3 regions of the Streptomyces sp. NBC_00344 genome follow, and region 1 is predicted to be linked to each of the others. Evidence: riboswitches for the same ligand, from Rfam matches in the RefSeq annotation. Region 1 holds a riboswitch; each other region holds the start of a gene.
What was found. A riboswitch is a leader RNA that binds a small molecule or an ion and turns the genes downstream of it on or off. The one in region 1 is predicted to bind S-adenosylmethionine.
Positions count from the first base shown of each region.

Region 1 (3,268 bases):
CGAAGTCGATGTAGTGCACCTTGTGCCGGTCGATGAACCGGCCGGTGCCGGCGTCGCGGATCTCAGCGTCGTCCTCCCAGCTGTCCCAGAGCCTGCGCAGCACCTCCACGTAGTCGCCCGCCTCGGCGAACAGCTCCTTGATCAGTGCCTGCCCGGCCGGCTCTTCCCATCCTCCGGCCGGCAGCCGGGGCAGTGTGCGGCGCCCGAAGTGCGGGGGCTCGTCGCCCCGCGCGGACACCTTCACCCGCACGCCGGCCCGTCCGGTGCTGACATGGTCGAGGGTGGCGATCGCCTTCGAGACATGGAACGGCTCGGTGTGGGTCACCACGGTGGTCGGGACGAGACCGATGTGCCGGGTCAGCGGTGCCACCCTGGCCGCGACCAGCACGGCGTCCAGCCGGCCGCGCACCTGGTCGGTGCGCGTGTCCGGCTCGTTGTAGCGGGAGGACTGCAGGCTGAGTGAGTCCTCGATGGTCACGAAGTCGAGCAGACCGGCCTCGGCCTCGGTGACCAGGTCGGCCCAGTACCTCGCCGTGAACAGCTCTCGGGGGCGGGCACCGGACTCCCGCCAGGCCGCGGGATGCCACCCCGCTCCGTCCAGGGCAACGGCCAGGTGGAGAGGGGCTGAAGGTGATCGGGACATGGGCGGTACCGCTTCCTGCTCGGACGGTTGCTGTGCGGAGCGCCGCGGCCGCGCCGGGCCTTCGCGGGGGTGGCCCTTCACGGGGTGGGCAGAGCTGTCGGACGGGAATGCCCCACGGACTCGGAGGCAGACACACCGACGCCGAGCGCCGGTACCGGGACCGGGCCGGGTTCTGTGGTGCGGCCTCAGAGGGTTCGGGGCAGCGGGATCAGATACCGCAGTGCGCGGCGGTCGCGTACGCCGGACACAGCGCACCCGCGACACGCTGCAGGTCGATGTGGCGCCTGGAGTACGTCGTGGTGGCACGCCTGCGGACCTTGGTGATGACGGGCATGTCGGAGACTCGCCGCACTGCCGTCACCTCCGTCTCGATCGCCCGACACCGGTCCGAGCTCGCGCTTGCGGGAGCCGTCGTCGGCTCCGCCCGGTCGTCACCTGGAGCACCCCGCCGCGCGGGAGGGTTGCCGGACAGCAAGCCAGGGCTTTTCGCTGTCGCTCATAACCTGGCAGCACGGTAACTCCGCATCCGCGCCCGGCACAATCCCCGGCATCCCCCGGACCGTACCGGCAGGCCGTCGAGCGACGCCCGTCACACCCAGAGGGATTGTCTGCACGTCACCCGGCAATTACGGTGGTGGCCGGTTACGAGTGTCAGCGTCAAGCCCTGGCTTGCTGACCGGCAACCCTCGTCCGTGGTGGGGTGCTCCAGGTGACGACCGGGCAGGACGGATGTCCTGTAAGTGCGGGCCCCGAGAGGCCGGACCAGATCGAGGGGGCGGAGATGCGAGCACGACGCTGCGGCACCAACCGATGCCCTGGCGGGTCCTTCCAGCTGCGGGTGAGCCGGCGCCATGTGGATCTGCTGCGGGTGAGCAGCGCGCTGTGTCCGGGCGCAACCCCGGCCCGCTGACCGCCAACCGTAACGGCGCCGAACGGCGCTGAGGTCCGGTCAGCCGCGCCCCGGGGCGTGCCCGATACGACCGGAGCGCCCCTCGGTCCTCTACAGCCAAGCCAGTCATACCGAGCCGATTCGCGATGCTCCATGGTCGCCGGCCCGTCGCTGCGGCATGGCCCGCAACCGCTGCACCGCGCTGCCGCGCGCCCCTACCAAACGGGAAGCACACACCATGGCTACTCCGGAAACATCCCTGCGCAAACCGGTGGAAGACCCGCCCGAAGCGGTACCCGACGGAGCTCCACCGCCCCGCGCGGGGTCCGAACGCCCACTGGTTCAGGGGCAGTCGGACAAGCAGCTGCTCGCCGCGAAGCTGGTACCGCTGCGCCGTCCCGGGCAATGGGTGTCCGCCCTGGCCCTGCTGGTGCTGTGTGCGATGTTCGTGCACACCCTGGTCGGCAACGAGCGGTTTCAGTGGGGCGTGGTGGGGAGCTACTTCCTGCGCGGATCGATCGTGCACGGCCTGGAGCTCACGCTCTGGCTCACTGCGGCGGTCATGGTCAGCGGCTATCTGCTCGGCATCGGGATCGCGGCGATGCGCCTGTCGGGCAACCGCATCCTGCGGACGCTGAGCTTCGGTTATGTCTGGCTGATCCGGTCGGTGCCCCCACTGGTACAGCTGCTCTTCTGGTACGAACTCGCCTCCCTCTACCCGCGGTTGTCGCTGGGCATCCCGTTCGGCCATGAGTTCGTCACCTTCCGCACGGCGCACCTCTTCAGCGGAGTCCTCGCCGCGTACGTGGCACTCACCATCGATGTGGCCGCCTTCTCCGCGGAGATCGTCCGGGGCGGCATCCTCGCTGTCGACCGGGGCCAGGCGGAGGCGGCTCAGGCCCTCGGCCTGGGCGGAGGCCGGATTTTCCGCCGGATCGTGCTGCCGCAGGCCATGCCCGCGATCATCCCCGCGTCCGGGAACATGCTCATCGGACTGTTGAAGGCCACATCGATCGTCAGCATCATCGCCGTTCAGGACCTGCTGTACTCCGCCCAGTTGATCTACAACCAGAACTTCCTGATCATGCCGCTGCTGCTGGTGGCCACCTTCTGGTACATCGTCCTCACCACGCTGCTGTCCGTAGGCCAGTACTACGTCGAACGGCACTACGCCCGCGGCAGCGCGCGGGCCGGCGGCGGTCGTGGCGGCCGCGGTCTCTGGCGGATCACCCGGGACAACATCCCGTTGTTCGCCACCACCAAGGCGAACCTGGCGGGGCTGTCATGAGCGGCACCGGACAGAGCCTGGTCAGGATCCGCGGGCTGCGCAAGAGCTACGGCACGAACGTCGTCCTCGACGGTGTCGATCTGGACGTGAACGAGGGTGAAGTGACCGTCCTGCTTGGCCCTTCGGGCTCCGGGAAGTCCACCCTGCTGCGCTGCGTCAATCATCTGGAGAGGCCGGACGGCGGTTTCGTCGAGGTCGGTGGCGAGATCGTGGGCTTCCGGTACAGCGGAGGCAGACTGCACGAGCTGCGTCCCAAGGCGGTCACTCAGCAGCGGGCCCGGGTCGGGATGGTCTTCCAGCAGTTCAACCTCTTCCCGCATCTGACCGTGCTGGAGAACATCACGGAGGCACCGGTCGCCGTACGGGGCACGCCCAGGAAGCAGGCGGTCGCCCATGCGCGCGAACTCCTCGACCGGGTCGGCCTCTCCGGGCGGGAGGACTCCTACCC
Region 1 covers NZ_CP107996.1:931,459-934,726, forward strand. Annotated here, with positions in the region: gene OHS16_RS04275 (LLM class flavin-dependent oxidoreductase) at 1-643, opposite strand, end outside; gene OHS16_RS04280 (putative leader peptide) at 852-995, opposite strand; SAM riboswitch class IV at 1,034-1,147, opposite strand; SAM riboswitch class IV at 1,284-1,392, shown strand; gene OHS16_RS32070 (putative leader peptide) at 1,425-1,553, shown strand; gene OHS16_RS04285 (amino acid ABC transporter permease) at 1,771-2,820, shown strand; gene OHS16_RS04290 (amino acid ABC transporter ATP-binding protein) at 2,838-3,268, shown strand, end outside.

Region 2 (3,268 bases), 2.9 Mb from region 1:
CGGGCCCGCACTTCGCGGGACCCGGGTCAGACCTTGCGCCGGAACGCGTCGACCGCGGCTGAATGTATCTGCCCAACTGCCCTCTGCAACAGGTCAATCGGACGAGAATTCTGGGATTGGCCGAACGCCCCATTGGGCGGATTCCTCAGGATTCTCGGGCAAGTCGGGCCGGGCAAACGGCACTTACGACGCAAAGGGCTTCACTACTTTGTCCGCACCTTGTCGCGATCTCATATGCACGGGGCATGAACAGCGAAGGGGACTACCCCAACTCTACCGCGCTCAACCACACAGAATTACCCCCTCCGCTTCTCTTGCGGAGGGGGTAATCAGGGTGACCGTGCGGCGCCGGAAGAGCACCAGGAGAGGCTGTCAGCCGCCGGCGACGGCCGGAATGATCGAGACGCCCGCACCGTCCGGCGTTGCCGTCTCCAGACCCTGCTCGAAGCGCACGTCGTCGTCGTTGACGTACACGTTCACGAAGCGGCGCAGCTTGCCCTGGTCGTCCAGGACGCGGGCCGCGATGCCGGTGTGGTTCTTCTCCAGGTCGGAGATGACCTCGGCGAGAGTGCCGCCGTCGGCGGCGACCTCGGCCTGGCCGCCCGTGTAGGTGCGGAGGATGGTGGGGATACGGACCTTGACGCTCATACGGATTACCTTCCAGGAGACCGGGGAGTGGGCGGGACGGGGGGATTCAGCTCGCGGCCAGTCCGGCCTCGCGGAACGCGTCCAGGGTCGGGCGGATCGTCGCGGTGGGACCGGACGTCGGCGCGACGGCGTCCAGGGTCTTGAGGCCGTCACCGGTGTTCAGGACCACGGTGGACAGCGCCGGGTCCAGCAGACCCGCCTCGAGCAGCTTCTTGGTCACTCCGACGGTCACACCGCCCGCGGTCTCCGCGAAGATGCCCTCGGTACGGGCCAGCAGCTTGATCGCGTCGACGATCTGCTCGTCGTTGACGTCCTCGACCGCGCCGCCGGTGCGCCGGGCGATGTCCAGGACGTACGGGCCGTCCGCCGGGTTGCCGATGGCGAGGGACTTGGCGATCGTGTTCGGCTTCTGCGGCCTGACGACGTCGTGCCCGGCCTTGTAGGCGGTGGAGACCGGGGAGCAGCCCTCGGCCTGCGCACCGAAGATCCGGTAGGGCTTGTCCTCGACGAGACCGAGCTTGATCAGCTCCTGCAGACCCTTGTCGATCTTCGTCAGCTGGGAGCCCGACGCGATGGGGATGACGATCTGGTCCGGAAGCCGCCAGCCGAGCTGCTCGCAGATCTCGTAGGCCAGCGTCTTGGAACCCTCGCCGTAGTACGGGCGGAGGTTGACGTTGACGAAGCCCCAGCCCTCTCCGATCGGGTCGCCGATGAGCTCGGAGCAGAAGCGGTTCACGTCGTCGTAGTTGCCCTCGATGCCGACCAGCTCACCGCCGTACACCGCGGCCATCACGACCTTGCCCTGCTCCAGGTCGTGCGGGATGAACACGCAGGAGCGGAATCCGGAGCGGGCGGCGGCGGCGCCGACGGCGCCGGCCAGGTTACCGGTGGAGGAGCAGGAGAGGGTGGTGAAGCCGAAGGCGCGGGCGGCCTCGACGGCGATCGCGACGACACGGTCCTTGAAGGAGTGCGTCGGGTTGCCGGAGTCGTCCTTGATGTGCAGACCACCGGTGATACCGAGCTCACGGGCCAGGTTGTCGGCCTTGACCAGCTTGGTGAAGCCCGGGTTCAGATTGGGCTGGGACGCCACGTCGGCGGGGACGGGCAGCAGCGGGGCGTAGCGCCAGATGTTGTCGGGCCCGGCCTCGATGCGCTTCTTCAGCTCGTCGGGAGAGCCGCTCGGCAGGTCGTAGGCGACTTCGAGCGGCCCGAAACAGGAGGCGCAGGCGAAGATCGGTCCGAGGGCGAAACGCTCTCCGCACTCGCGGCAGGAAAGCGCCGCGGCGGGTCCGAGATCGACGGATCCGGCGGTGCTGGTGGTTTCGGCGACAGTCTGAGCAGCCATGGTGGCGAGGTCCCTTTCTCCTCATCTTCCTCGCGACGTACTTCGCCGCGAGACGGAATTGGCACCTTCCCCACCATGACCTCGCGGTCGGCGGAAGGTTGCCGGGACTTCAACGGGCCGTTCCCTCAGTCCCTCTGGATGAGCGCTGTGACACCGGCCAGGAGGCCCGTGTATTTGTTGTCGTACTCAACCGCGTACTGACCCCCGGCATGCGACGGTCATCCGCGTTGTTCAAGACTGTAACCGAAGGCCGGAACGATTGAGAGAGTCGTCCGCACCGCGAGATGACAGTCGGACAAGCCGCTGCCGCGGCGGGCACACCGAGGAGACACCCCGTGCTGGATGAGGTGGAACGCTGGCTGACCAGGCGTTCCTGGTCAGCTGCCGACCGACCGCTGGACCAGCTGGCTGCCGCCAAGCGTGGCACCAAGGTGAGTGTGGTGCTCCCGGCGCTGAACGAGGAGGCGACAGTCGGTGAGATCGTCGCGACCATCAGGCGGGACCTGATGGAGGCCGTACCGCTCGTCGACGAACTGGTCGTGATCGACTCGGGCTCCACCGACCGTACGGCCGAGGTCGCCGCGGCGGCGGGCGCCCGCGTGGTGCACCGGGACACCGTTCTGCCCCGGATAGCGGCGGTGCCGGGCAAGGGCGAGGTGCTGTGGCGCTCCCTCCTGGTGACAAGCGGTGAGATCGTTTGCTTCATCGACGCCGACCTCAAGGACTTCTCGGCGGATTTCGTGTCCGGCATCGTGGGGCCACTGCTGACCGATCCTGATGTGCACTTCGTCAAGGCGATGTACGACCGTCCGCTGGGCGAGACCCCCGGGCAGGGCGGCCGGGTGACCGAGCTGGTGGCCCGTCCGCTGCTCAATCTGCACTGGCCGCAGCTGGCCGGATTCGTTCAGCCGCTGGGCGGCGAGTACGCCGTCCGGCGTGAGCTTCTCGAACAGCTGCCCTTCCCTGTCGGATACGGCGTGGAGCTCGGCCTGCTCGTCGACGCCCTGCACACGGTGGGTCTCGACGCGCTGGCCCAGGTCGACGTCGGCTCACGCCGGCACCGCCACCAGGACGGTCTGGCGCTGGGCCGGATGGCTGCCGCGATCTACCGGACCGCGCAGCTGCGGCTCTCCCGGGGCCATCTGGTGCGTCCCGCGCTCACCCAGTTCGAACGCGGACCAGGCGGGTTCGTGCCGCGCACGCATCCGGTGGACACCGAGGAGCGGCCGCCGATGCGGGAGCTCGCGGAGTACGAGGCCCGCCGCGCCGCCTGAA
Region 2 covers NZ_CP107996.1:3,845,170-3,848,437, reverse strand. Annotated here, with positions in the region: gene OHS16_RS17385 (MoaD/ThiS family protein) at 373-648, opposite strand; gene thrC (threonine synthase) at 695-1,993, opposite strand; SAM riboswitch class I at 2,012-2,138, opposite strand; gene OHS16_RS17375 (glucosyl-3-phosphoglycerate synthase) at 2,329-3,267, shown strand.
Region 2: linked by a shared signal. The riboswitch ahead of thrC (threonine synthase) and the one ahead of OHS16_RS32070 (putative leader peptide) in region 1 are both predicted to bind S-adenosylmethionine.

Region 3 (3,268 bases), 4.3 Mb from region 1:
GGCCCCGGGGTCGCCTACACGGCGCATCTGGCGGGGTTCTCGCTGGGGTTCCTCTACGCCACGGCGCGGTACCGGCGTACGACTAGAGTGAAGGCCCCAGCGACGGCCACCGAGGGAGAAAGCAAACCGTGATCACCGCGATCGTGCTCATCAAGACAAGCGTGGACCGGATTCCCGAGATCGCGGAATCGCTCGCCGCACTGGAGAGCGTCAGCGAGGTCTACTCCGTCACCGGCACGTACGACCTGATCGCACTGGTCCGGGTGGCCCGCCACGACGATCTCGCCGACATCATCCCCGGCCGGATCAGCAAGATCCCGGGTGTCGAGGCCACCGACACGCACGTGGCGTTCCGCACCTACTCCCAGCACGACCTGGAAGCGGCCTTCGCCATCGGGCTCGACGCATGAGCGCGCCCTCGGCCGCCGGGGTGGCCGAGGGCCGAACCGCTCAGACGGCCGGCACGCAACGGCCGTTCTCCGTACGGTAGTTCCAGCGGGCGCCGTCGCGCACCAGCTCCTTGACCGCGGTCACGAAACGCTCCACGTGCTCGTCCGGCGTACCGGCGCCGAAGCTCACCCGGATGGCGTTGAGCGAGCGCTCGCCGGGCTCACCATCGGGTGCGCCGCACTCCCCCTGGTCCTGCGGGTCGCCGCCGAGCAGTGTGCGTACCAGCGGGTGCGCGCAGAACAGTCCGTCGCGGACGCCGATGCCGTACTCGGCCGAGAGCGCGGCCGCGAAGTGCGAGCTGTTCCAGCCGTCGACCACGAACGAGATGACACCGACGCGCGGGACGTCGTCGCCGAAGAGCGAGAGCACCTTCACGGCGTCCACCTCCCCGAGGCCGTCGAGGACCTTGGTGACCAGCGACTGCTCGCGCTCGACCAGGGAGTCGAAGCCGGCGTCGGTGAGTGCCCGGCAGGCGGCGGCGATGGAGTACACCCCGATGACGTTGGGCGAGCCGGCCTCGTGACGGGCGGCCGTGGTGTGCCACTCGACGTCCACACCGCCATCGGCCCGCCGGGTGACCTGGCGGGACGCCCCGCCACCCGCGAGATACGGCTCCGCCTCCTGCAGCCAGTCCGAACGGCCCGCCAGGACCCCGGAGCCGAAGGGCGCGTACAGCTTGTGCCCGGAGAAGGCCACCCAGTCGACGTCCAGGTCCGCGATGTCCACCGGGTGGTGCGGGGCGAGCTGGGCGGCGTCCAGCACCACCCGGGCACCATGTGCGTGAGCGGCAGCCGCAAGTTCCCGCACGGGCCAGTGCTCACCGGTGACGTTCGAAGCGCCAGTGACACAGACCAGCGCGGGCACGGTCGACCCGGACGGCGAGGTACCGCGGCCCGCGAGTGCGCGCTCCAGGATCCCGACGGCCTGCTGCGGGGTGCGCGGCGCGTCCAGGTAGGTCACATCGGCACCGCGCCAGGGCAGCAGCGAGGCATGGTGCTCGGTCTCGAAGACGAAGACCTGGCAGTCCGCGGGCAGTACCGCGGCCAGCAGGTTGAGTGAGTCGGTGGTCGACCGGGTGAACACCACCTGGTCACCCTCCCGGCAGCCGAGGAATTCGGCGACGGCGGTACGGCTGTTCTCGAAGAGGTCGGTGGACAGCTGTGAGAGGTAGCCGGCGCCGCGGTGCACACTGCCGTAGTACGGGGCGTAGGCGGCCACGTCGTCCCAGACCCGCTGCAGGGCCGGAGCGCTCGCCGCGTAGTCCAGCGCGGCGTAGTCGACCTCGCCACCGGTGACGAGGGGAACCCGTACATCCCGTCCCAGGACGGGCAGCGGGGCACAAACCGAACGGTCGACGGCAGCGGTGGGGACAGACATGGCGAACTCCCGGAAAGGGCAGGCGAATTCACTGCGCGGGCCACCCGACGGTGGGCGCGGGGCAGTGCGGAAAGGGTGTGCGGAGAAGGGGGCTACTGCCCTATCGCATTCGCTGAACCACGGAAGAACTCCCTCGACGACCAGGATCCCTGGCGAGGGATCCGCGCTTGCCGCGGACTCTGCTGTCCACGGCCAGGTCTTCACCCAGGGCACCCCGCCACGGACGGAGGGTTGCCGGACAGCGGGCTGGGGCCGTAGTCGCTGTCACTCATGACCTGAGAGCATCTTGCCACACGCCGCGGAACGCGCAAGGCGCGGTCCGCAATGCGGACCGCGCCCTGCTGTGCCGTCACCGCCCGCCATGACCGGCGGGGGTTCACGCGTCGCTCGCCGTACCCGGCGGGGGTTCACGCGTCGCTCGCCGTACCCGGCGGGGGTTCACGCGTTGCTCGCCGTACCCGGCGGGGGTTCACGCGTTGCTCGCCGCGACCCATCTCTCCAGCGCGCCGCGGGCGGCGCCCGAGTCGATCGACTCGGCAGCCTGCTCGAGCCCCGCCGCGATCTGTTCGTTCAGCGAGCCCGCACCCGGGTTCAGCGCGACCAGCGCCGCCGCCGAGTTCAGCAGCACCGCATCGCGCACCGGGCCGGTCTCGCCGGCCAGCAGCCGACGGGCGACGTCCGCGTTGTACGAGGCGTCGGCGCCACGCAGTGCCTCCACAGGGACCAGGCCGATGCCGACATCGCGGGGATCGAAGGGCTCCTCGCGCACCACGCCGTCCGCCACGATCCACACCCTGGACGTGGCGGTGGTGGTCAGCTCGTCGAGTCCGTCGTCGCCCCGGAAGACCAGCGCGGACGAGCCCCGCTCGGCCAGTACACCCGCCACGATGGGCGCCACCCGTGCGTCGGCCACACCGGTGGCCTGGGCCCGCACCTTCGCCGGGTTGGTGAGCGGCCCCAGGAAGTTGAAGGTGGTGCGGATGCCCAGCTCGCGCCGTGCGGCCGCCACGTACCGCAGCGCGGGGTGGAACTTCACCGCGAAGCAGAAGGTGATCCCTGCCTCTTCGGCGACCTCGGTGACCCTCTGCGGGGTGAGGTCCAGATTGACGCCGAGCTTCTCCAGAACGTCGGATGCGCCGCTCCTCGACGAGGCCGCGCGGTTGCCGTGCTTGACCACCTTCGCGCCGGTGCCCGCCACCACGATCGACGACATGGTCGAGATGTTCACCGTGCTGGAGCCGTCACCGCCGGTGCCGACGATGTCCACGCTGGGGCCGGGCACCTCGATGAGCCTGGCGTGCTCGTACATGGTGCGCACCATGCCACTGATCTCTGTGACCGTCTCGCCCTTGGCCCGTAGCGCCACCATGAAGCCCGCGATCTGTGCGCCGGTGGCCTCTCCGCTCATGATGCGGTCCATTGCCCAGGCGGTGGCATCGGC
Region 3 covers NZ_CP107996.1:5,205,391-5,208,658, reverse strand. Annotated here, with positions in the region: gene OHS16_RS23490 (rhomboid family intramembrane serine protease) at 1-132, shown strand, start outside; gene OHS16_RS23485 (Lrp/AsnC family transcriptional regulator) at 129-410, shown strand; gene OHS16_RS23480 (aminotransferase class V-fold PLP-dependent enzyme) at 451-1,827, opposite strand; SAM riboswitch class IV at 1,986-2,103, opposite strand; gene trpD (anthranilate phosphoribosyltransferase) at 2,297-3,268, opposite strand, start outside.
Region 3: linked by a shared signal. The riboswitch ahead of OHS16_RS23480 (aminotransferase class V-fold PLP-dependent enzyme) and the one ahead of OHS16_RS32070 (putative leader peptide) in region 1 are both predicted to bind S-adenosylmethionine.